DNA from 2 places in the Priestia sp. RMT2NF4 genome. Region 2 is predicted to be linked to the other one. Evidence: riboswitches for the same ligand, from Rfam matches in the RefSeq annotation. Region 2 holds a riboswitch; the other holds the start of a gene.
What was found. Region 2 has a riboswitch for lysine ahead of lysA (diaminopimelate decarboxylase). Riboswitches for the same ligand answer to the same signal wherever they lie in the genome.
Positions count from the first base shown of each region.

Region 1: another riboswitch for lysine. It lies ahead of ACMX9J_RS18450 (aspartate kinase); the one in region 2 lies ahead of lysA (diaminopimelate decarboxylase).

Region 1 is NZ_JBLQZO010000004.1:174,618-186,585, forward strand. It holds gene ACMX9J_RS18425 (enoyl-CoA hydratase) at 1-359, shown strand, start outside; gene ACMX9J_RS18430 (electron transfer flavoprotein subunit beta/FixA family protein) at 378-1,151, shown strand; gene ACMX9J_RS18435 (electron transfer flavoprotein subunit alpha/FixB family protein) at 1,185-2,165, shown strand; gene trxA (thioredoxin) at 2,574-2,888, shown strand; gene uvrC (excinuclease ABC subunit UvrC) at 3,112-4,878, shown strand; lysine riboswitch at 4,944-5,121, shown strand; gene ACMX9J_RS18450 (aspartate kinase) at 5,263-6,495, shown strand; gene ACMX9J_RS18455 (YslB family protein) at 6,547-7,074, opposite strand; gene ACMX9J_RS18460 (succinate dehydrogenase cytochrome b558 subunit) at 7,564-8,172, shown strand; gene sdhA (succinate dehydrogenase flavoprotein subunit) at 8,202-9,989, shown strand; gene sdhB (succinate dehydrogenase iron-sulfur subunit) at 9,993-10,766, shown strand; gene ACMX9J_RS18475 (acyl-CoA thioesterase) at 10,830-11,279, shown strand; gene gerE (spore germination transcription factor GerE) at 11,454-11,678, shown strand; gene ACMX9J_RS18485 (hypothetical protein) at 11,882-11,968, shown strand, end outside.
Region 2 is NZ_JBLQZO010000001.1:520,991-532,958, reverse strand. It holds gene ACMX9J_RS02650 (3-hydroxyacyl-CoA dehydrogenase family protein) at 1-99, opposite strand, end outside; gene ACMX9J_RS02645 (TetR/AcrR family transcriptional regulator) at 180-746, opposite strand; gene ACMX9J_RS02640 (long-chain-fatty-acid--CoA ligase) at 837-2,453, opposite strand; gene ACMX9J_RS02635 (SDR family oxidoreductase) at 2,473-3,246, opposite strand; gene ACMX9J_RS02630 (acyl-CoA dehydrogenase) at 3,224-4,468, opposite strand; gene ACMX9J_RS02625 (DUF1292 domain-containing protein) at 4,621-4,884, opposite strand; gene ACMX9J_RS02620 (PAS domain S-box protein) at 4,971-6,695, opposite strand; gene ACMX9J_RS02615 (YckD family protein) at 6,857-7,171, opposite strand; gene ACMX9J_RS02610 (NAD(P)/FAD-dependent oxidoreductase) at 7,245-8,363, opposite strand; gene ACMX9J_RS02605 (CBO0543 family protein) at 8,702-9,214, shown strand; lysine riboswitch at 9,281-9,463, shown strand; gene lysA (diaminopimelate decarboxylase) at 9,602-10,930, shown strand; gene ACMX9J_RS02595 (dicarboxylate/amino acid:cation symporter) at 10,981-11,968, shown strand, end outside.

The sequences.
Region 1 (11,968 bases), on a different contig from region 2:
GGTTTGGAGGAACTCAGCGATTGCCTCGTTATGTAGGGGTTCATAAGGCTTGTGAGATGATGCTGACAAGTGATCCAATATCGGGCAGCGAGGCAGTGGAGTTAGGATTGGCAAACGCAGCTTTTGAAGAAAGTCAGCTTATCAATGAAACATTTTTACTTGCTAGAAAAATTGCCAAAAAAAGCCCAATCTCTGTTAAAGCTACCTTGCAGCTGCTTCAACATGTAAAAACAGATGCTTATTACAGCGGCATCAAAAAAGAAGCACAGTTTTTTGAAAGCGTATTCAAAAGCCGTGATGCTCAAGAAGGCGTAGCCGCTTTTATTGAAAAGCGCCAGCCTAAATTTTTAGGAAAATAAGCTTAGGAGGGGAATTGAATGAATATTTATGTGTTAGTAAAAAGAACGTTCGATACAGAGGAGAAACTTTCACTAAAAAATGGTCAAATTGTTGAAGATGGAGCTGAATTTATTATTAATCCTTACGATGAGTATGCAGTTGAAGAGGCTATTCAGCTAAAGGAAAAGCATGGCGGAGAGATTACGGTCGTGAGTGTAGGAGGGGAAGAATCAGAAAAAGAACTCCGAACAGCTTTGGCTATGGGAGCAGATAAAGCGGTTTTAATCAATACGGAAGATGACATAGAAGATGGCGATCAGTACACGACTTCTAGGCTGCTGGCACAGTACTTAAAAGAGCAATCTCCTGATTTAATCTTAGCAGGAAACGTAGCGATTGACGGAGGTTCAGGCCAGGTGGGACCGCGCGTAGCAGAACAGTTAGAAATCCCTTATATTACAACGATTACAAAGCTGGATATTGAAGGTGAAAAAGTGACGGTTGTACGCGATGTGGAAGGAGATTCGGAAGTTATTGAAACGTCGCTTCCTCTTTTAGTAACAGCTCAGCAGGGACTTAATGAGCCTCGCTATCCATCTCTTCCAGGGATTATGAAAGCGAAGAAGAAACCGTTGGTTGAAGTGGAATTAGACGATTTAGATTTAGATGAAGATGATGTAGAAGCAAAAACAAAGACAATTGAAATTTATTTACCTCCGAAAAAAGACGCGGGGCGCGTATTACAAGGAGATATAAAAGATCAAGTAACAGAGCTGGTCAATTTACTGCATAAGGAAGCAAAAGTCATTTAATAAGTCAAAAGTCAAAACAATGGGGGTATTGTAATGGGACGCAAAGTGTTAGTTCTTGGAGAAGCACGTGATGGGGGATTACGAAACGTATCGTTTGAAGCGATTTCCGCAGCGTCTACTGTAGCTGACGGGGGAGAAATTATTGCAGCGTTAGTAGGAAAGGACGTAAAATCTTTAAGTGAAGAACTTATTGCATACGGAGCAGATAAAGTTGTTGTGACGGAGCATGAAGATTTAGCTGCTTACACATCGGATGGTTACGCTCAGGCATTATTAGCCATCATTGAAAGTGAACAGCCTGAAGCTATCGTATTTGGGCATACGGCTCTTGGCAAAGATCTAGCGCCAAAACTGGCAGCTCGCTTAGATAAAGGACTTATCTCGGATGTGACGGATGTAGAAGTGGGAGGGGATCAAGTAGTCTTCACTCGCCCAATTTATTCTGGTAAAGCATTTGAGAAGAAAATCATGACCGATGCTTTTACGTTTGTCACGATTCGTCCAAATAATATTTCACCGCTTGCAAAAGATGAGGGGCGTACAGGTGATGTAGAGGATTTAAATGTTGAAATCAAAAACCTGCGTACTGTTGTAAAAGAAGTCGTACGCAAAGCAACGCAAGGGGTTGATTTGTCCGAAGCAAAAGTCGTGATTGCAGGTGGTCGAGGTGTAAAAAGCACGGAAGGTTTTGGACCTCTCCAAGAACTAGCGGACGTGTTAAATGGAGCTGTTGGAGCGTCTCGCGGAGCGTGCGATGCAGATTACTGCGACTATTCTCTTCAAATCGGTCAGACGGGCAAAGTAGTCACACCAGATTTATACATTGCCTGCGGAATTTCAGGTGCTATTCAGCATTTGGCAGGTATGTCAAATTCAAAAATTATTGTTGCAATCAATAAAGATCCTGAAGCGAATATTTTTAAAGTAGCTGACTACGGAATCGTTGGAGATTTATTTGAAGTAGTGCCTCTGCTAACGGAAGAATTTAAAAAGCTGAAAGTACAGTCTGCGTAAGATTCTCGGACAAAAGTATTTGAGACGAAGTGAAGAACGAACCGTTGATCAAGATTTTTGATTAGTGGTTCGTTTTTTTGTTAGGGTAAACGCAGGGTAGGTCTTTCTAGCAGGTGATTGGAGGGCAAGGCGAAGACTCCTGCTAGAAAAGCGAAGTCTTGCATGGAAATCAACTGCGGTGTCGCAAGCGGTTCAACCCATGTATACTATTTGTTCGTCTTTGGATTCATTTAGTCAGGTCTCAGCCTCATGGGAAACGAAATTTTCTACGCATATTTTTAGGCAAATTGTACAAACTAGAGCGGAGAATAAACAGTATAAATGTAAGCAAAAAGTTAGCAAACCTTATTTGAAGGTGATATACTGTGAGTAGAATTTGGATATTGCATATATTTAGGAGGAATTAAAATGGCTATTGCACATGCTACAGATAAAAACTTTACAGATGAAATTAAATCAGGCCTAGTGCTTGTTGACTTTTGGGCACCATGGTGTGGCCCTTGTAAAATGATTGCTCCAGTTCTTGAAGAAATTGATGGCGAACTTAACGATAAAGTTAAAATCGTAAAAGTAGACGTTGATGAAAATCAAGAAACAGCTGGAAAATTTGGTGTTATGAGTATCCCAACTTTAGTATTATTCAAAGATGGAGAGAAAGTTGATCAAGTAGTTGGTTTCCAACCAAAAGAAGCATTAACAGAATTAATTAATAAACACGCGTAAGTCAAAACCTAGCTCAGGCTAGGTTTTTTTCTTTTTCTCCACTTTTTCTCTTTTGGGAATACTTTTATTTAGCGAATATGCGTTCGTTTGTTTTATACTAGATGTAAGGAACACCGCCATAAATTCAGCTTATGTACATGTATTAAGACAGGAAAGAATGTAGGTTACGCTTCATAAGCGATTGTATAGATGGACAGAGTAAGAGAAGAGGAAGGAGAAAAGTATGAACGATTATTTAAAAGAAAAGCTGGCTATTTTACCGGATCAGCCCGGCTGTTACTTGATGAAAGATAAATATGGAACGGTCATTTACGTAGGAAAAGCAAAAGTATTAAAAAATCGAGTACGTTCCTACTTTACCGGATCTCATGACGGAAAGACGCTTCGACTTGTAAACGACATTGTCGACTTTGAATATATCGTCACATCTTCTAATTTAGAAGCGCTTATTTTAGAAATGAATTTAATTAAAAAGCATGACCCAAAATACAATATTATGCTTAAAGATGATAAGGGCTATCCGTTTATTAAGATTACAGCTGAAAAACAGCCCCGACTTGTTATTACAAGAAAAATAAAAAAAGATAAAGGGAAATACTTCGGTCCTTATCCTAATGTTCAAGCAGCAAATGAAACAAAGCGGCTTCTTGATCGCATTTATCCGTTAAGAAAGTGCTCCACTATGCCAGATAGGCCTTGTTTGTATTACCATATCGGGCAATGTCTAGCTCCTTGCGTAAAAGAGGTAAAAGAAGAGCAAAACAAACAAATTATTGAAAACATCACGCGGTTTTTAAATGGTGGATATGAGCATGTCAAAACAGAGTTAACTGAAAAAATGTTAAAAGCTTCAGAAGAACTTGACTTTGAACGGGCTAAAGAATACCGAGATCAAATTGCTCATATCGAAGCGACAATGGAAAAGCAAAAAGTAACGTTTAATGATTTTGTTAATCGAGATGTGTTTGGCTATTCTTACGATAAAGGCTGGATGTGTGTTCAAGTTTTCTTTATTCGCCAAGGGAAATTAATTGAGCGAGAAGTTTCTATGTTTCCTTTTTATAAAGAGCCAGAAGAAGATTTCTTAACTTTTATCGGTCAGTTTTATGCCAAAAATATTAAGCCAAAAGAAGTGATGGTTCCAGCAACGATTGATGCAGAGTTAGCTGAGAAGTTAGTAGAAGTAGAGGTTCAGCATCCAAAGCGAGGCAAAAAGAAAGAATTAGTAGAACTTGCGTGTAAAAATGCAAAAATTGCGCTCGGTGAAAAATTCTACTTAATTGAACGAGATGAAGAGCGTACAGTTGGCGCAGTTGAACGGTTAGGAGAAGAGCTTGGAATTGCCGCTCCTTATCGGATTGAAGCATTTGATAACTCAAATATTCAAGGAACAGACCCAGTTTCTGCGATGATTGTTTTTGTTGATGGGAAACCGGAAAAGAAAGAATATCGCAAATATAAAATTAAGACCGTAAAGGGACCAGATGATTACAGTTCCATGAGGGAAGTCGTTCGCAGACGGTATTCCAGAGCGTTAAAAGAAGGCCTTCCGCTTCCGGATTTAATTGTTGTAGATGGAGGCAAAGGGCATTTAGCTGCAGTCCAGGACGTTCTCGAAAATGAATTGGGACTTTTAGTGCCTACAGCAGGTCTTGTTAAAGATGATAAACACAGAACCTCCAACCTGATGATTGGTGAGCCTCCTCAAATCATACCGCTTGAACGCAATAGTCAAGAATTTTATTTGCTTCAGCGAATTCAAGATGAAGTTCACCGCTTTGCAATCACCTTCCACCGTCAAGTGCGCTCTAAGTCCGCTTTTCAGTCAGTTCTAGACGACATTCCGGGAGTGGGAGAAAAGCGTAAGAAAGCTTTGTTAAAGCATTTTGGTTCGGTGAAAAAATTGAAAGAAGCAACGGTTGAAGATATACGAAATTCAGGTGTTCCTCAAAACATTGCTGAAAAAATTTATGAAACATTACAAAAATAGTCTTGAAATAATAGAAAATATTTGATAAGCTATTAACTAATTTCATACGACACTTCATCAAATGAAGTGAAGATAGAGGTGCAAATTTAATCAGTACGCATCAGGAAGGGTATGAGCCCTTATGAACGATGCGGAAAGGGAAATTTGCCGAAGTGAACATTACCTCATAGTAATGATTGCTGGTTCTGCGTTGAATAAACGTAGGATTGTCAAGATGTAGATTCTTGGAGAGCTATCTCACGGCAGTGGACGGTTATGTTTTATAATTTTCGTTCGTTAAGCAATGAGAGCTCATCTCATTGCTTTTTTTATTGTCTGAGTAAAAAAATTTAGCTTCTCATCATCCTGCATATGCAAATTTATTGAAAAGGAATGAACAAAATTATGGCATTAATCGTTCAAAAATTTGGTGGAACATCTGTTGGTTCTGTTGAACGTATTCAACATGTAGCAAACCGTGTTATTCAAGAAGCAGAGCGCGGTAACCAAGTAGTAGTTGTTGTATCGGCAATGGGCAAAACCACAGATGCACTGGTGAAATTAGCAAGTGATATTACGGACAGTCCAAGTAAACGCGAAATGGATATGCTTCTTACAACTGGAGAACAAGTAACGATTTCCCTGTTAACAATGGCTCTTCAATGCAAAGGTCATGAAGCCACTTCGCTAACAGGTTGGCAAGCTGGTATCCAGACGGAAGCAGTTCACAGCAATGCACGAATCCAGCACATTGACACGACTCGTATTCAAAGCCAATTAGATAGAGGTCGAATCGTAGTAGTAGCTGGATTCCAAGGCTGTTCAGAAGATGGAAGCATTACAACATTAGGTCGAGGCGGCTCTGACACGACGGCAGTAGCTCTTGCCGCGGCACTAAAAGCTGCAAAATGTGATATTTATACAGACGTAACAGGAGTGTTTACGACGGATCCGCGCTACGTAGAAGATGCTCGTAAACTTCATTCTATTTCATATGACGAAATGTTAGAATTAGCCAATTTAGGAGCAGGGGTGCTGCATCCGCGCGCTGTTGAGTTTGCAAAAAATTATCAGGTACCGCTAGAAGTGCGTTCAAGCTTAGAAAACGAGAATGGAACGATTGTTGAGGAGGAAGTTTCAATGGAACAAAACTTAGTCGTAAGAGGAATTGCGTTTGAAGATAATATTTCACGGGTGACAATTGAAGGGTTAAACAACGAGTTACAAACTCTTTCTACTATTTTTACAGCATTAGCAAAAGAACAGTTAAATGTGGATATTATTATTCAAAACGTAACGGCTAATAATCGCCTCTCTATCTCATTTTCTATTAAAACTGTAGATGTAGAAGCTGCTCTTGCCGTCTTAAAAGAGTATAAATCTACCTTGGGGTATACGCGTATTGAACATGAAAGCAGTCTGGCTAAAGTATCGATTGTGGGATCTGGCATGATATCTAATCCAGGTGTTGCAGCCGAAATGTTTGAAGTGCTGGCAGGAGAGAAAATTGAAGTGAAGATGGTCAGCACGTCTGAAATTAAAGTATCTACAGTTGTACCGCATGCTGATATGGTAAAAGCTGTTGAGACGCTTCACGTAGCATTTGAATTAGAAGAGCAGCAGGCAGTGCAAGTATAAAGAAAAGAAAAAAGACGTGGTATCTCCACGTCTTTTATATATACGTATTTCTTACTTTTTATAACGCTCCGCACGGGTTTCGGTAGGTAAGATATCTTTTCGGTCCCACTGCACGGAAATCAGCACTTTTCCGTTCTTTTCTTTAGGTGTTAAGTAGGCTTCTGTTAGGCAGTTGTTTTGACGCTGAATCTGTTCAGCCACAAACCCTGACTCAAGATGAAATGAACAAGTTTCCTGCTGAAATCTTTTGCTGACCACATCACCTGATAACTCAAGCTCTAGTGAATATTTATCTTTTTTGGCAAGCGTCAGTGTTCCCCAGGAAGCTGCTTTAAAAAATGCGACGATTTCATCCATTGTATTTAATGGATATTTACGCGCAAGGTGTTTTCCTGCCCAGTATGAGATGGTATTCGTTTCGTCTCCAAGAAGCTCTGGAATTAACACGTCACGCAAAAGGCTGTATCCGAAATATGGAACGTGATCAAGAGCTCTCTCTGTTTCAGCTGCGGCATTAGGTTCTAATGTTTCCATCGTCTCTTCAAGTTCTTGCTGTGATTCTGTTTGTAAATTGCTCATGCTTTCCCCTCTTTCTTTACTACTATTATATACAAATCTAAAAAACCTCTCACGCATTTTTTTAATAAAATGTAAGAGGATCTTTATTATGGTAAAAAGAGTTAGATGTAAAGATAAAAAATCCATAAAATTACTTTTAAAAGGGTACTTTTACCTGTGTAAATGTTTTGTGAACTTGTTTACAATAAAAGTATAAAGTAAACGCTTACTTAACTGTGGCAAGCGATATTATAATAGAAAGAAAAAATCTTTAACATCAATGCAGTAAGCGTTAACAAATATAAAATTTTATAAATTTATATTTTATAGAAGATTTAAACATCTTGCCTTGACGCTCTTAATCGATGGGAGTAAAATTAACCTGTCACATACTTTATTAGGAAATGCAAAGGTTTTCATTTCCTGTATTCACGATTAATCTATTTGTCTAGTGGGAGTAAGAAAGTTCTTCACAAACTATGTTCATTTAACTAAGGGGGGTCTACGCAGATGGCGGCAAACAGAGAGTTTCAATATCGGAGAATCCATTCACTACTTGGAGTAATACCAATCGGGATTTTCTTAACACAGCATTTAGTTGTGAATCATTTCGCGACAAAGGGAGAAGAATCATTTAATCAAGCAGCTCACTTCATGGAGAGCTTACCTTTCCGCTATGCTCTAGAAATTTTCATTATTTTCTTACCAATCGTTTTTCACGCAATATACGGTCTTTACATCGCATTCACTGCTAAAACAAACGTTAACAACTATGGATTTTTCCGTAACTGGATGTTTATCCTTCAGCGTGTTTCAGGTGTAATCACACTTATCTTCATCACATGGCACGTATGGGAAACCAGAATACAAGCTGCGCTTGGAAAAGAAGTAGATTTTCAAATGATGGAACGAATTTTAAGCAACCCAGCAATGTTTGCATTCTACATAGTTGGTGTTGTATCTACAATCTTCCACTTTGCAAACGGTCTATGGTCATTTGGAGTTAGCTGGGGGTTAACTGTAACACCACGTTCTCAAAGAATTTCAACTTATGTGACATTAGCAATCTTCTTAGCACTTACATTCGTAGGTGTTCGTACATTATTCGCATTTGCATAAAATTAAGGTTTTGAAGGAGTGGGGTTCCGATGAGTAACGGAAAAATCATCGTAGTCGGTGGCGGTTTAGCTGGCTTGATGGCAACAATAAAAATTGCTGAGTCTGGCAAGCAAGTAGATTTATTTTCACTAGTTCCGGTAAAAAGATCTCACTCAGTTTGCGCGCAAGGTGGAATCAACGGAGCCGTAAATACGAAAGGTGAAGGAGATTCACCATGGGAACACTTTGATGACACAGTGTATGGCGGAGACTTTTTAGCCAACCAGCCACCTGTAAAAGCAATGTGTGAAGCAGCTCCTGGTATTATTCACTTACTTGACCGTATGGGTGTTATGTTTAACCGTACTCCTGAGGGTTTGTTAGACTTCAGACGATTTGGCGGAACGCAGCATCACCGTACGGCTTTTGCTGGAGCAACAACGGGTCAACAGTTATTGTACGCATTAGATGAGCAGGTTCGTCGCTATGAAGTTGCCGGACTTGTGACAAAGTACGAAGGATGGGAATTCTTAGGTGCTGTTCTTGATGATGAGCGCAGCTGTCGCGGAATTTCTGCACAGAATTTAAAATCAATGGAAATTAAAACGTTCCCAGCTGATGCGGTTATTATGGCTACAGGTGGACCTGGTATTGTCTTTGGAAAATCGACGAACTCAGTTATTAATACAGGTTCAGCGGCATCTATCGTGTATCAGCAAGGTGCATACTATTCAAACGGAGAGTTTATTCAAATTCATCCAACTGCTATCCCGGGAGATGATAAGCTTCGTCTTATGAGTGAATCTGCTCGTGGAGAAGGCGGACGCGTTTGGACATATAAAGACGGTAAACCTTGGTATTTCTTAGAGGAAAAATATCCGGCATACGGTAACTTAGTACCTCGTGATATTGCAACTCGTGAAATTTTTGACGTCTGCGTAGCGCAGAAGTTAGGAATTAACGGAGAGAACATGGTTTATCTGGACCTTTCACATAAAGATCCAAAAGAGCTAGACATTAAACTTGGAGGTATCATCGAAATCTATGAAAAATTCATGGGCGATGATCCGCGCAAAGTACCAATGAAGATTTTCCCAGCCGTACACTATTCAATGGGCGGTTTATGGGTGGATTACGATCAAATGACAAATATCCCTGGCTTGTTCGCAGCTGGTGAGTGTGATTATTCGCAGCACGGAGCGAACCGTTTAGGAGCAAACTCATTATTGTCAGCTATTTATGGCGGTATGGTTGCTGGTCCTAAAGCCGTTGAATACATCAATGGTTTAGAAAAGAGCGCAGATGCTATTTCTTCAAGCGTATATGATCGTCATGTGAAAGAAGAAGAAGAGAAATGGAACAATATCATGAATCTTCAAGGTACAGAAAATGCATACGTTCTTCATAAAGAGCTAGGGGAATGGATGACTGACAACGTGACAGTCGTACGATACAATGACAAACTGTTAAAAACAGATGAAAAGATTCAAGAATTAATTGAACGCTATGATCGTATTAACATTAATGACACGGCTAAATGGAGTAATCAAGCGGCAACATTTACTCGTCAGCTTCAAAACATGCTCCAGCTTTCACGTGTTGTAACGCTTGGAGCTTACAACCGTAACGAAAGTCGCGGTGCTCATTATAAGCCGGATTTCCCAGGTCGTAACGATGAAGAATTCTTAAAAACAACAATGGCATCTTTCGTTGATAAGAAAACGGCTCCTTCTTTCCATTATGAAGAGGTAGACGTATCGTTAATCAAACCGCGTAAGCGCGACTACACAAAGAAAAAAGATGAAAAACCAAAAAAACAACAAGAGGGGGTTCGTTAATCAATGAGTGAACAACAAACAGTCCAAAAGACAGTGCGCTTCATTATTACACGTCAAGATTCAGCTGAATCTGCTCCTTACAATCAGGAGTTTGAAATTCCGTATCGTCCGAATATGAACGTTATTTCAGCACTGATGGAAATCAGACGTAACCCTGTTGATGCTTCAGGTAAAGAGGTTGCTCCGATAAACTGGGAAATGAACTGTTTAGAGGAAGTATGCGGAGCCTGTTCAATGGTTATCAACGGTAAACCTCGTCAGTCATGTACAGCTCTTGTTGATAAACTAGAACAGCCGATTCGCTTGCAGCCAATGAAAACATTCCCTGTTGTTCGTGACTTGCAGGTAGACCGCAGCCGTATGTTTGATTCACTGAAAAAAGTAAAAGCCTGGGTTCCGATCGATGGCACATACGATTTAGGACCAGGACCGCGTATGCCTGAAAAGAAACGTCAGTGGGCGTATGAGTTATCCAAGTGTATGACATGCGGCGTTTGCTTAGAAGCTTGTCCAAACGTAAACGACAAGTCAAACTTCATCGGTCCAGCACCGCTTTCTCAAGTTCGCTTGTTTAATGCCCATCCAACCGGTGCGTTAAATAAAGGAGAACGTTTAGAGACGATTATGGGTGATGGAGGGCTAGCGAACTGCGGGAACTCTCAAAACTGCGTTCAATCATGTCCAAAAGGAATTCCATTGACTACTTCAATCGCAGCTTTGAACCGCGACACAACAATTCAAGCATTCAGAAGTTTCTTTGGTAGCGATCAAGTATAACCACTCAAAACCTCTCCACGTGGAGAGGTTTTATTTTGTCTATGACGAACGGAGGAAATACAGATGAATAATATTTCGTATATTGAAGACATGGATCACTGGAAAGAGTCATTTTCGTTTAAGCAGAAAATCAAGGTAAGATTTTCGGAAACAGATATGTTTGGGCACTTAAATAATACGGTTCCTTTTGTTTATTTTGAACAAATACGTACGGAATTCTTTCACCATATTGGCTTTATGCAAAAGTGGACGAGTGAGTATGAGGGAACGATACCGGTGGTGGCTGATTTGCAGTGCGACTATGTCAAACAAGTGTATTTTGGTAACGTGCTAGCTGTTTTTGTAAAGGCCCATAAAATCGGACGTTCTTCGGTTGATTTACACTATATGATTCAAAATGAGCAAGGAGAGGTTGTACTCACGGGGAGAGGAACAATGGTGCAAATTTCTAAAGAAACAGGAAAAAGCGTGCCTTGGAATGAAGAGATGAAAAGGTGTTTATCGACTATATAAAAATGGCTTGAAGGCTCTTTCTTCAGGCTTTTTTTCTTTTTCAAAGGTAAAAAAGAGTTTTTTGCATATTTTTTCTAAAACTAGTAACCGCGTAGGCATACCGCACATAAGATATGTTGACTAAATTTACACCCATCCGATAGTTCAACTCAGGATCAGGCAAGGAGGGTTACATTGAAAGAAAAAGAGTTTCAACCTAAACCGCTACTTACAAAGCGTGAACGAGAAGTATTCGAGCTTTTAGTACAGGACAAAACAACAAAAGAAATCGCGAGTGAACTATTCATTAGCGAAAAAACAGTTCGAAATCATATTTCTAATGCGATGCAAAAGCTTGGAGTCAAGGGGCGTTCTCAAGCAGTCGTAGAACTCCTTCGAATGGGAGAACTTGAACTATAACATGAGCTGGCTTTCTTTTTAGAAAGCCAGCTTTTTGTATATTTTTTTAAGTATCGCATATGTATCTAAAAAGAATATCATTAAGAAAATATTATAAAAAAGGTAAATCTTTATAAAAGAAACTTATTGCTTGAAATTGAATTTCAGAGTACGTATACTTTTAAGTAAGGAGATACTACTTCAAAAGAAAGAGAGGTGAGATGATGAAAAATGTATGGTTAGGGGTATTATTATGCATGATATTCTGCTTGCCTTTTGCGAGTTTGCCAGATAAATTTATTGATAATGAC
Region 2 (11,968 bases):
AATTGTTTCATATCCTCCAAGTGCACAAAGCATACCAATTTGATGTCCCATTTGTCCTGCGCCAATGACAGCAATACGCTGTATATCTTTACTATTCATGTTATAGCCTCCTTTTAATATAAAAGGAGAGAAAGAGCTTATACTTTCCCACCTTTTACGAGCACTGTCCAGCCTAGCAGCTACTGTGACTGAATACCTTTCATTAACATCTTATAAAAAATAGCCGCAACTTCTCGATCTGACTTTTCACCATCCGGCTGAAACCAAAAATAGCTCCAATTTGTCATTCCTAATATGCCTAGCGTCACGATATCTGAAGGCAAATCTGAACGGAACTGCCCTGCTTCCATTCCTTTTTCAATAATTTCCTGTACGTTTTCTTTAAAACGATCGCGCTTTGGAATGATTTGCTGTAAGTGTTCTTCACTCAAATGACGCATCTCTCGAAAAAACACTTTAGCTCGAAGACCTTCTTTCTCAATATCATGAACAAGTTTAAAAATAATGCTGTGCAGCTTTTCAGGATAAGATATTGTCTTATCTGCAAGAATCGTCTCTTGGTTTTCTATTAATCTTTCAATATATTGAAGGTGAATATCCATTAAAAGCTCTTGCTTGCTTTTAAAATAATAATAAAACGTTCCTTTTGTGACATTTAATTCATTTACAATATCTTGAATAGACGTTTCTTTGAAACCTTTTTGAGCAAAAAGCTGAATGCTTCGTTCCATCATCAAATCTTTCATCGTCAAACCCTCTCTGTCTTTTCTCATTTTCACAAATTATACCATGGCTTAGAGGGAGCTTTTGAAAAAGTTTGTTTATGTTCAGCTTCTTTACATCGTTTCTTTCACCACTTCTTCTCGCAGTGCTCTTCGTAAAATTTTTCCTACATTGGTCTTAGGAAGCTCAGCGCGAAACTCAAAGATTCGCGGAATTTTGTAAGCTGCAAGATGATGTCGACAATAAGAAGTAAGCTCTTCTTCAGAAAGAGATTTTCCTTCTTTCACTACCAAAATCGCTTTAATTGTTTCTCCTCTGTAAGGATGCGGAACGCCAATGACAACGGCTTCTTTAATGTGGCTGTGCTCATATAAAACTTCTTCAATATCTCGAGGATACACATTAAAACCACTCGCAATAATCATATCTTTTTTGCGATCAACAATGGATAAATACCCATCTTCGTCTATCTGTCCAATATCTCCTGTGTACAGCCAGCCGTTTCTAAGCGCGTGAGCTGTTTCTTCAGGCTGATTCCAATAGCCCTTCATAACTTGAGGGCCTTTAATCACTATTTCTCCAAGCTCTCCTCTTGGCAGTTCTTTTGTTCCTGTAGCCACGTCTACAATTTTATAAGCAGTTTGCGGAACGCCAAGTCCGACTGTGCCTGGCTTTCGTTCACAAAACGGCAGGTTGCAATGGGTAACGGGGGACGCTTCTGATAAGCCGTACCCTTCTAACACTTTAGCACCCGTTTTTCGTTCGAACTCTTTCATCAGCTCAACAGGCATTGGCGCACTGCCGCTGTTGCAGATGCGAATACTTTCGATATTGTATTCTTCTGCCCGCGGATGATTGGTAATCGCGACATACATAGTTGGCACTCCAGGAAAAATACTAGGCTGCTCTTTTTTGATTGTATTTAGTACTTCTTCTAAATCAAAACGCGGCAATAGCAATATTTCATTTCCGCAAAGAATTGATAAATGCATACAGGAAGTCATGCCAAATACGTGAAACAATGGAATAACGGTTAAGCATTTTTCTTTTCCCAATTCAATATCATGCTTAAATATTTCGTATGATTGAACTGCGTTTGTGTAAATGTTTGTATGTGTAAGCATCGCACCTTTAGATGGTCCGGTCGTTCCTCCCGTATACTGAAGAACAGCAATATCGTGTGCTGGATGGATGACCGGCTGATTAAATTCATGCTTAATGGTTAGAAAATCTAAGAAGGAAAGGTCTGGTGATGTAGGAACAAAAGGTTTTTGCAAGCTGACGGTTATCGCTTCTTCTATCTCAATACGATTCCTTATCTCTTGAAGTCTCGTATAGAAATCATCGAGTAGAATTATTTTTTTTGCGCCGGAATCGTGTAAAATATGCTCTAGTTCTTGTTCGACAAGCATGGGGTTGACCTGAGTGACAATGCCGCCCGCTGCTACAATGCCAAAATAGCTTATTATATATTGCGGACAATTTGGCAGCATAATTGCTACACGATCTCCTTTTTTAATCCCTTTTTTCTGCAGTGCTCCTGCAAATACGCGAACTGAGTGGTACAGCTCCTGGTACGTTAACGTATGCTGATACATGCGCGTGGCTGTGTGAGCAGGATAACGTTCGGCTGTTTCTTTCAGCATATCAAATAGTGAAATATCTTCGATGTGAATGTCATGAGTGTAGGCTTCTGGATAAGGTGTAAACCATTTTTTAACGTCTTCCATTGAGTAACTCCTTTCTTATTCACATAGCATGAACTCCACCGTCTACTGTCAGAATATCGCCCGTAATATAATTAGACGCTGCAGAAGCAAGAAAAACAGCCGCTCCTTTTAAATCAGCTTCGGAGCCAAAGCGTTTTAAAGGGGTTTGACTTAGAAAATAATCTTTTCCTTGTTCCATAATCGCACCTGACATTTTAGTAGGAAAAAATCCCGGCGCAATTGCATTAACTTGAATATTATGCTGTCCCCATTTGACAGCTAAATCTTTCGTGAACGTAATGACCGCTCCTTTACTCGTGTTGTACCCGATTGTATCCATATACTGAGGGTCCGTTCCTCCAAGACCCGCAATTGAAGCAATGTTAATAATCTTACCAGCTTTTTGTTTAATCATTTCTTTTCCAGCTTCTTGTGACATTAAAAACGTGCCCGTCACATTAATATTCATCACTTTTTGCCATGCTTCAAGAGGCATTTCTTCAGCCGAAGCTCCCCACGTAGCTCCGCTGTTGTTAATTAAAATATCGATGCGTCCAAATGTTTCAATCGTTTGATGCACGACATTTTTAATATCTTCAGGCTGACTGATGTCGCATGCTAAAGCGAGGGTTTTTACGCCTATGGTGGCCAATCGATCAGCCACTTGCTGACATGCTTCTTTTTTTCTTGAGCATAGAACAATATTTGCCCCTGCCTCTGCAAGCCCTTCTGCCATTTGCTCTCCTAATCCTCTGCCTCCTCCGGTAATAATAGCTGTCTTTCCAGTTAAATCAAATAGATCCTTTATGTGCATAGGTTGCCTCCTGTTCTTGATAGGATTTTAGCTCAAGTCTTGCAAGCTGTGCTTTGTGCACTTCGTCTGGACCATCGGCAAGGCGCAAAGTGCGGGCATTTGCCCAAAGTGCCGCAAGCGGCGTGTCTTCTGAAACACCTGCTGCTCCAAATGCTTGAATGGCACGATCAATGACTTTTAAAGCCATAGCAGGAGCTATTACTTTAATCATGGCAATTTCTTTCCGCGCTTTTTTATTTCCAACTGTGTCCATCATATAAGCAGCTTTTAATGTTAATAAGCGAGCTTGCTCAATTTCAATACGCGATTCTGCCACCCATTCTTGAATAACCCCTTGCTGAGAAAGCACCTTATTAAATGTAGAACGACTTTGAATACGCTTACATAATTCTTCGAGCGCTCTTTCAGCTGCTCCTATTAGACGCATGCAGTGATGAATACGTCCAGGCCCTAATCTACCTTGAGCAATAGCAAACCCTTTTCCTTCGCCTAAAAGCATATTGGATGCTGGCACACGCACATTGTCATAATGAATTTCAGCATGTCCATGAGGAGCGTGATCGTATCCAAAGACTGGCAGCATTCGTTCAATTTTAACTCCCGGAGTATTTAATGGAACTAGAATCATAGACTGCTGTTCATATTTAGATGCGTTAAAATCGCTTTTTCCCATGACAATAGCAATTTTGCAGCGAGGATCTCCCGCACCTGAAGACCACCATTTTCTTCCATTGATTACATATTCATCGCCTTCTCTTACAATACTGCACTGAATGTTTGTGGCATCAGAAGAACCTACATCCGGTTCTGTCATAGAAAAGCAGGAGCGAATGTCTCCATTTAACAGAGGCTTTAGCCATTTTTCTTTCTGTTCAGGCGTTCCGTATCGAACCAGCACTTCCATATTGCCAGTGTCAGGAGCTCCGCAGTTAAAAGCTTCTGGTCCAATAATAGAACGGCCCATAATTTCGCAAAGAGGAGCGTATTCTACATTTGTTAGACCTGCTCCGTATTCGCTTTCTGGCAAAAATAAGTTCCATAGCCCAGCTCGCTTTGCTTTTTCTTTTAACTCTTCCATGATTGGAGGAACAGCTGACCATCTAGATGGCTGTTCATTCAGCTGTTGTTCGTATAGCCGTTCATTTGGATAAATATGCTCTTCCATAAAAGAGCTCAATTCTTTTTGCAGCTTCACTACTTTGTCAGAGTAAAAAAAATACACGGTAGTCCCTCGCTTTCATTTACTTACTAACCGGTTGGTATGTTACATATTCATCATAAATGAAGGGAAATAATTCAGCAAGATATTTTTAGAAAAATTCTAAATATTATATTATTTAGAAATAAAAAAAAGAGAGGTTGTAACCTCTCTTTTTACGCGGATGTCATTTCCTCAAATACGGCTGATACTTTTTCAAACTCATCATCATCTTCAATTGAAGACCATTCACCATCATCTTCAATTTTTAAAAAGAAAACATCAATTTCTTCTTCTGTTTCAATTAAAACTTCTTCCACAAACGCAACGGCAATATAATCGTGGCCTTCAATCGTCATTTTTCCAAGCACTTCAATATCTTGCTCTTGATCATTTTCATCTAAAATTGTAAAAATCTCTCCCGTTTCAATACGTTCCATCGTATTCCCTCCTATTTTAACCTCATTATTCGTTCACTAACATGTATTCCCCTTTAGAAAAGGTTTCATGCTTATAAAAGTAGAATCTACTTTTTAAAAGGCAAAAGAATGTCTACGGTAGTTCCTTTTCCAAGTTCACTTACAAAGTTAATTTCTCCTCTATGTTCTCGAATGATCTTATAGCACACCATCAGTCCAAGCCCCGTTCCTTTCTCTTTCGTACTATAAAAAGGTTTTCCTAAATGCTGCATTCGTTCCTGCGTGATGCCTGGCCCCTCGTCGCTAAACCGGACAACAAGGTTCTCCTGATTAAATCTTTTTAGTTGAATCGTTACAGTTCCTCCACTTGGCATAGATTCGACGGCATTTTTAAATATATTGCTAAAGACCTGTTTTAACTGGTTTTCTTCGCATAATACGAGAGGAAGATGAAGATCAATCTCTTTTTTTACGTGAATTTTCTCTGTAATCCCCTGCACCTCAGCTAGCTTTAACGTGTTCTCTAAGATATCTTGGACGTGTTTGTCTTTGTAGGTTTTCGCCTGAGGCTTTGCAAGACTCAAGAACTCGTCGGCAATCAATTCGATTCTATCTAACTCATGATTTATCATTTCTACATAGTAAGGCTGACCGCTCGTTTCTTCTAATAACTGCATAAATCCTTTTACCGCTGTTAGAGGGTTTCTGATTTCGTGAGCGATACCCGCTGCTAACTGTCCGACTAAGGAAAGCTGAGCGGATTCACGCAGCAATTTTTCAGTTTTTTTACGTTCTGTAATATCACGAAACAAAACTTGAATGGCCTGCTTTCCCATATAGGGAATAGGAAAGGCAATGGTTTCGGCATCAATCGTATGACCGTCTTTATGAATAAACTTTTCTTCCTGCAGATCCACAGATTTATTTTCTGTTTTCATTCGATAAATTCGCTGTTTTACAACATCATAGTAATCAGGGTGAACAAACTGATAAACACAAGCTCCTAATACATCTTGAGGATTCTTGTATCCTAGTGCTTTAGCTCCTGCAGGGTTGATATAATCAATTTTACCTTCACTATGAACGATAATTGCTTCCGGGGATAACTCAATCAAACTTCGGTAGCGCTGTTCGCTTTCTTTTAAAGCCGTCTCATCCTGCTTGCGCGATGTTATATCTCGATAGACAAACGCAATGCATAACGGCCAATCATTCATATTTTCAACGCGAAATAGTGTGACGCTTACATTAATTAAATGCCCGTCTTTATGCTGTCTTACCGTCTCAAATTCCGTTTTCGATTCCCCTGATTGAATAGTCTTGTGAAGTTCGCACACGGGCTCCTTTAAAAACGAAGGTATAATCGGAAGAGGCTTTTGATGAATTTCTTCAAACGTCCAGCCAAATGTATTCTCAAACGCAGGGTTCACTTGAAGCGTTTTACCCTCTAAGTCAACGATAGCAACAGCATCTGCGTTATGATAAATAAAAGGTTGAATCTGTTCTTTTTTCTCTTGATAACTAGTTATATTCACGCAATGTCCCATAATTTCAGGCTTTTCTGTGTAAGATAAAGGGGTTAAGTTTACTACATAGCGTTTATCATTTATTTGAAGCTCGTACATAAGCGTTTTCTTTTTATTTAGCGCTTCGAAAAAATGCTCATACGAGACCCATTCTTCTAGAGGTATTTTTTGCTCAGAAACGCTTTCTCCTTGATACATACTGTAAACAAGGTGGTCACCTTTTTGTTTGTAAGCAAATATGATTCCTAGAGCCTCAGCTGAATGATTTTCTGCATGTAATCGGACTATTTTTTTATTTTCGTTCATCGTTCATATTTACCTACCCCTCACTAGCATCTTTCCTAATCGTTCTCATTCTCTTAATTTTACATGAGGCGTTTAAAATTTACTAGATAAAGAAGCAGATATTTTCCATTCATTCACATAAAAAAAGCGCCTGTATAGGCGCTTTTTTATGTGAATAGGAATTACTTTGAATGATTCATTTTATGACAGTGCCGCTTCGGAACAAACCCATTTTTCTCCATATGCTGATAGCGATTTTCCATATGTGAAGAAATGTTTTGACTCTCCGTTTTGCTTAGCACGCCGTACTCCACATATTTTGAAAGTATTTCTTTCTTTTTTTCGAACATTTCTTTGTACAGAACGGATAATTCCTGCTTTTGCTGAGACGTCAGCTGCACGTCTTTTGTTTCTGGCTGAGGATTGTTTTCCGCTAATACAGGCGTCCCGCTCATAAATAAAAAAGCTGCTGCTGCACTTATCATAACCTTTCGCAAACAATCTACTTCCTTTCATCATATAGTAGTTATAGTTTGCGAACTTCTATTTGTTTTCATTCATTCCATTTGCTTAGGACTCAATAGCTCCTCTTACATCATAATCGCTAAGATCAATTTCCATTTCCATTTCAAGTGCTAATTTAGCAAGCTCTGAACCAAGATAAGGACCCGACGTTAAGCCTGAAGCTCCGAGACCATTCGCTACTAGTATTCCTTCGTAAGCTGGAAGAGCCCCGATGACTGGCAAGAAGCCTGGAGTAAATGGTCGAAACCCTACCCTTGTTTCTAAGACTGTGCTTTCTGTTAAGCCAGGAGCAATTAATAAGGCCTTTGAAAAAATTTCATGAAGCCCCCCAGCCGTTACTCTCAAGTCATAACCCGTGTCGTTTTCATGTGTTGCTCCTATGACAATTTGACCTTGTTCAAACGAAAGAATATATTGGTCGCTTGGAGGCATTACAACGGGCCAGTCTTTTGTATCTAAATCAGGAAGATGCAAGTGGACAATTTGCGCTTTTTGAAAGCTTGCTAAAAATTTCACTCCAAGAGGCTCTAGTAATTGATTTGCCCACGCTCCTGCTGTCACGATTGTTGTACTTGCTAGAAGGGTTTGTCCATTTACGGCAACGCCCGTTACTTGATTATTTTCATAAAGTAGTTCTGCGTTTCCTTCTATTATTTTTGCACCGTTTTTCTTCGCTGCATTCACAAGTGCGTTTCGAAGAGCTCTTCCGTTAACGCGAGCGGCTCCACTAATATGAACTGAACTGTATTCTTCCGAAAGAGCCGGAAACAAAGCCTGTGTTTCTTTAGCGGATAAACGTGTAATCTCGCCTATTTCGGGGGCTTCTTCCCGACGCTTATATGCTCGTTCTTCCATTTTTTTAAGCTTTTGTTCATCAGTGTGTAAACTAATTGCTCCTACTCGCTTATATCCCGTATCCGTTTCTCCATCTTCTTCTAATTGCTGAATTAATGTTTGATAGTACTTGGCGCCGCCTTTTGCTAAGCGGTACCATGCTTTATTTCGACGCTGCGAAAGCCATGGACAAACAATTCCTGCTGCTGCATCAGTAGCTTGACCAGCATCCTTGCGATCTATCAATGTCACATCTGCTCCTGCTTTTGCTAAATGATATGCCGTAGAAGCTCCAAGTACCCCAGCTCCAACTACGATGTATGTTTTCATACCAAAACACCCTTTTCTTTCTTCTAGTATTCTCATGCTATATGTATGCAATTTTAGCATAGCAAAAAAAGAAGTCACATACTAGGCGAAGCTATTTTAAGCTTATTTTTAAGCCTTGCTGACTTTGACATATAGCTCCTTTCGTCTCGTAAACAAAAGCGGTAGAAGTTCTTTTACCAAGATTATAACAGGGTGAAGAAAGCCATAAATAGTGGTAGTACGTCTTTAACGCTGTGGCTTACGGCTTTTCTATTATAGGTGCTGAATAAAAAAATGAAAGAATAAAACCACTATAATATGTAAATAAAAAGAAATAACCGTTATTTTAAGGAGAGCGTATGCAATCTTCATTTGTATTATTTTTTATCATTCTTGGTTTACTATTTGGCAAGTGGCGAAGGTATCAAGAATACTACCCTACTTTGCTGTTTTGGGTCACGGGGAATTTGCTTTATGAAGTGCTGCTGTTTCATCACCGCGTATGGGTATTTCACCCTGTTGGTATTGATCATCTTTTTCTACCCGATCACCTAATGGTTTCTCTTGGAATAACCTTAATTATTTATCCGTTTGTTATACCGGTTTTTTTAGGAAGGCTGCCGCTGCATGTAAGCGGCCGGCTGTGGTGGATTCTTTTATGGGCGCTTTTATTTACTGTGATTGAGTTCATTGCTTATGTTAATCACAGTATCACTCATCATTATGGATGGTCGCTGCTATGTTCTTTTCTCTTCAATATTGTCACGTTCTCACTTTTAATCATTCATCAGAAGACAGCGCTGGCTGCTTGGATTCTATCTGGAAGCTTCATAGCTTTTTTATTTATCTTCTTTGATATTCCTATGCCTTAACTTTTCATTGACTAGACAGAGGAAAAGGAAATATAATAGGAGTTACATTTAAATATAATTTTCCTCTCTGAGAATAGAGGTGCATGAAATCAAGAGTCACTTATTGGAGACTAATGGAGTCTGTGAAGATAAGTAAAAGGGATTTCGTGCCGAAGTATATAAACATCCATTGTGTTCATATACTGGTTCAGTATTGAATAAATGCTGAGCTGTCACAAACCACTTGGTTTGTGGAGAGCTATTGAAGAGATGTTGATGCCTAGAATGTAATAATACTTTATTATTATGAAACCAAGACGCGTGAACATCACTTCACGGGTCTTTTTTGTGTTTTTCTACTGACCATCAAAGTTATAGTTGAATGATTTAAATGGAGGGATACGGATTATGTACTTACATGGAACGAGTAAAATTAACAGCAGCAATCATTTAGAAATTGGGCAGTGCGATACGGTCGAACTGAAAAAACAATACGGCACTCCCCTATACATCTACGATCAAGAATTAATTGAGACGAAATGCAAGGCCTTCCATTCAGCCTTTCAAAGAAGCGGATTTTCATATCAAATCGCCTATGCAGGGAAAGCGTTTCTTTGTATGGAAATGGCTAGCCTTTTAACGAAGCTTGATATGTCATTAGATGTGGTCTCAGGAGGCGAATTATTTACAGCTCTTGAAGCGGGATATCCAGCTGAACGCATTCATTTTCACGGAAATAACAAAACGATTGAAGAAATTGAAATGGCTCTTGATGCGAATATTGGCTGTTTTGTTGTGGATAACTTTACCGAACTTGAAGTTTTACATGCCTTAGCAGCTGAGCGCAAACAGAAAGCATCTATTCTTCTGCGTGTTACTCCAGGGATTGAAGCCCACACACATGAGTATATTATGACCGGACAGGAAGACTCCAAGTTTGGATTTGGTCTTTCCAATGACCAGGCTATGAAAGCGGTAAGTTCTGCATTAGAAAAGCCTTACTACGATCTTTTAGGCATTCATTGTCATATTGGTTCGCAAATTTTTGAAGTAGATGGTTTTTCTCGCGCCATTGATATTTTAACTGATTTCTTATTCAGTATTCGTGATAAAATGGAATTTGAAGTAAAAGTTTTAAACGTAGGTGGTGGTTTTGGTATTCGTTATACCGAAAGCGACTCTCCACTTCCAGTTGAGTATTATGTAGATGCACTGACAGAAAAGCTAAGCCGCACGTTAACTGAACAGAATTATACCCTTCCGGAAGTCTGGATTGAGCCTGGAAGAAGCATCGTAGGAGAAGCAGGTACAACGCTTTATACAATCGGCTCAACGAAGGAGATTCCAGGTGTACGCAAATACGTAGGAATTGATGGCGGTATGACCGATAATATCCGTCCTGCTCTTTACGATGCAAAACATGAAGCTGTCTTGGCTAATAGAGTGACGGATAAAAAAGATGAAACAGTATCAATTGCGGGGAAATGCTGTGAATCAGGAGATATGCTTATTTGGGATATCGATTTACCGCGCGTTAATCAAGGAGATTTACTAGCAGTATCCTCTACAGGTGCCTACAACTATTCAATGGCTAGCAATTACAACCGTATTCCGCGCCCTGCTGTTGTATTTGTGAAAAATGGAGAAGCTCGTCTTGCTGTAGAGCGAGAAACATACGAAGATTTGGTGCGTAAAGATGTAAAGCCAGTCGTTACTACGTATGCAATGAGCAAATGATAGCTGTTCTTGCGTAGTAAAGAAGCTATTGTTGTTTGGAGGAAATCTATATGGTTTTAAGTGTATTTAAAACGTACAGATCATCGCTTATTCTGCTTCTCGCTATTTTAATTGGCGGGATAGCAGGATATGCTATCGGGCCCGATGTGGCAGTCGTAAAGCCCTTTGGTGATTTGTTTCTTAATTTAATGTTCATGATTATCGTTCCCCTTGTCTTTTTTAGTGTGGCTTCGGCGATCGCAAACATGAACGAAATGAAACGTCTTGGTAAAATTATGCTAGGTATCGCCGTTGTGTTTGTCGCCACTGCTGCTGTTTCAGCCGTTCTAGGCTTTTTAGGCGCATCACTTTACAATCCGCTGCACAACGTAGATACTTCTGCAATTAAAGAATTAATGGGTGACAGTGAAAATACAGCTGAAAAAATGACGCTTTTAAATCAGCTTGTTAGTACATTTACTGTACCTGATTTTGTTCAGTTATTTTCGAAAGAGCATATTTTACAATTAATTGTCTTTGCCGTTATCTTCGGTATTGCTACCACGATGGCTGGTGAAAAAGGACAGCCTATGGCGAAATTTCTGACTTCGGGTCAAGAAGTATCGATGAAAGTCGTTAAAATTGTCATGTACTATGCTCCAATTGGTTTAGGGTGCTATTTTGCTACTATAGTAGGAGAACTTGGACCAAAGATCTTGCAAGGGTATGCTAGAGCATTTATTCTTTATTTATTAATTGCAATCGTTTACTATTTTGGCTTCTTTACGCTATACGCATGGATTGCTGGCGGTAAAGCAGGAATTAAGCTGTTTTGGAAAAATGCAGCTGCTCCTTCTATCACTGCTATTGCTACCTGTTCTTCCGCGGCATCTATTCCAGTCAATTTAGACGCAACAAAGAAAATGGGTGTGCCGCTGGATATTGCTGAAACAGTGATTCCATTAGGAGCAAACACCCATAAAGATGGTTCTGTTATCGGTGGTATTCTAAAAATTGTTTTCTTATTCAGTTTGTTCGGCAAAGATATGACGTCTGCTA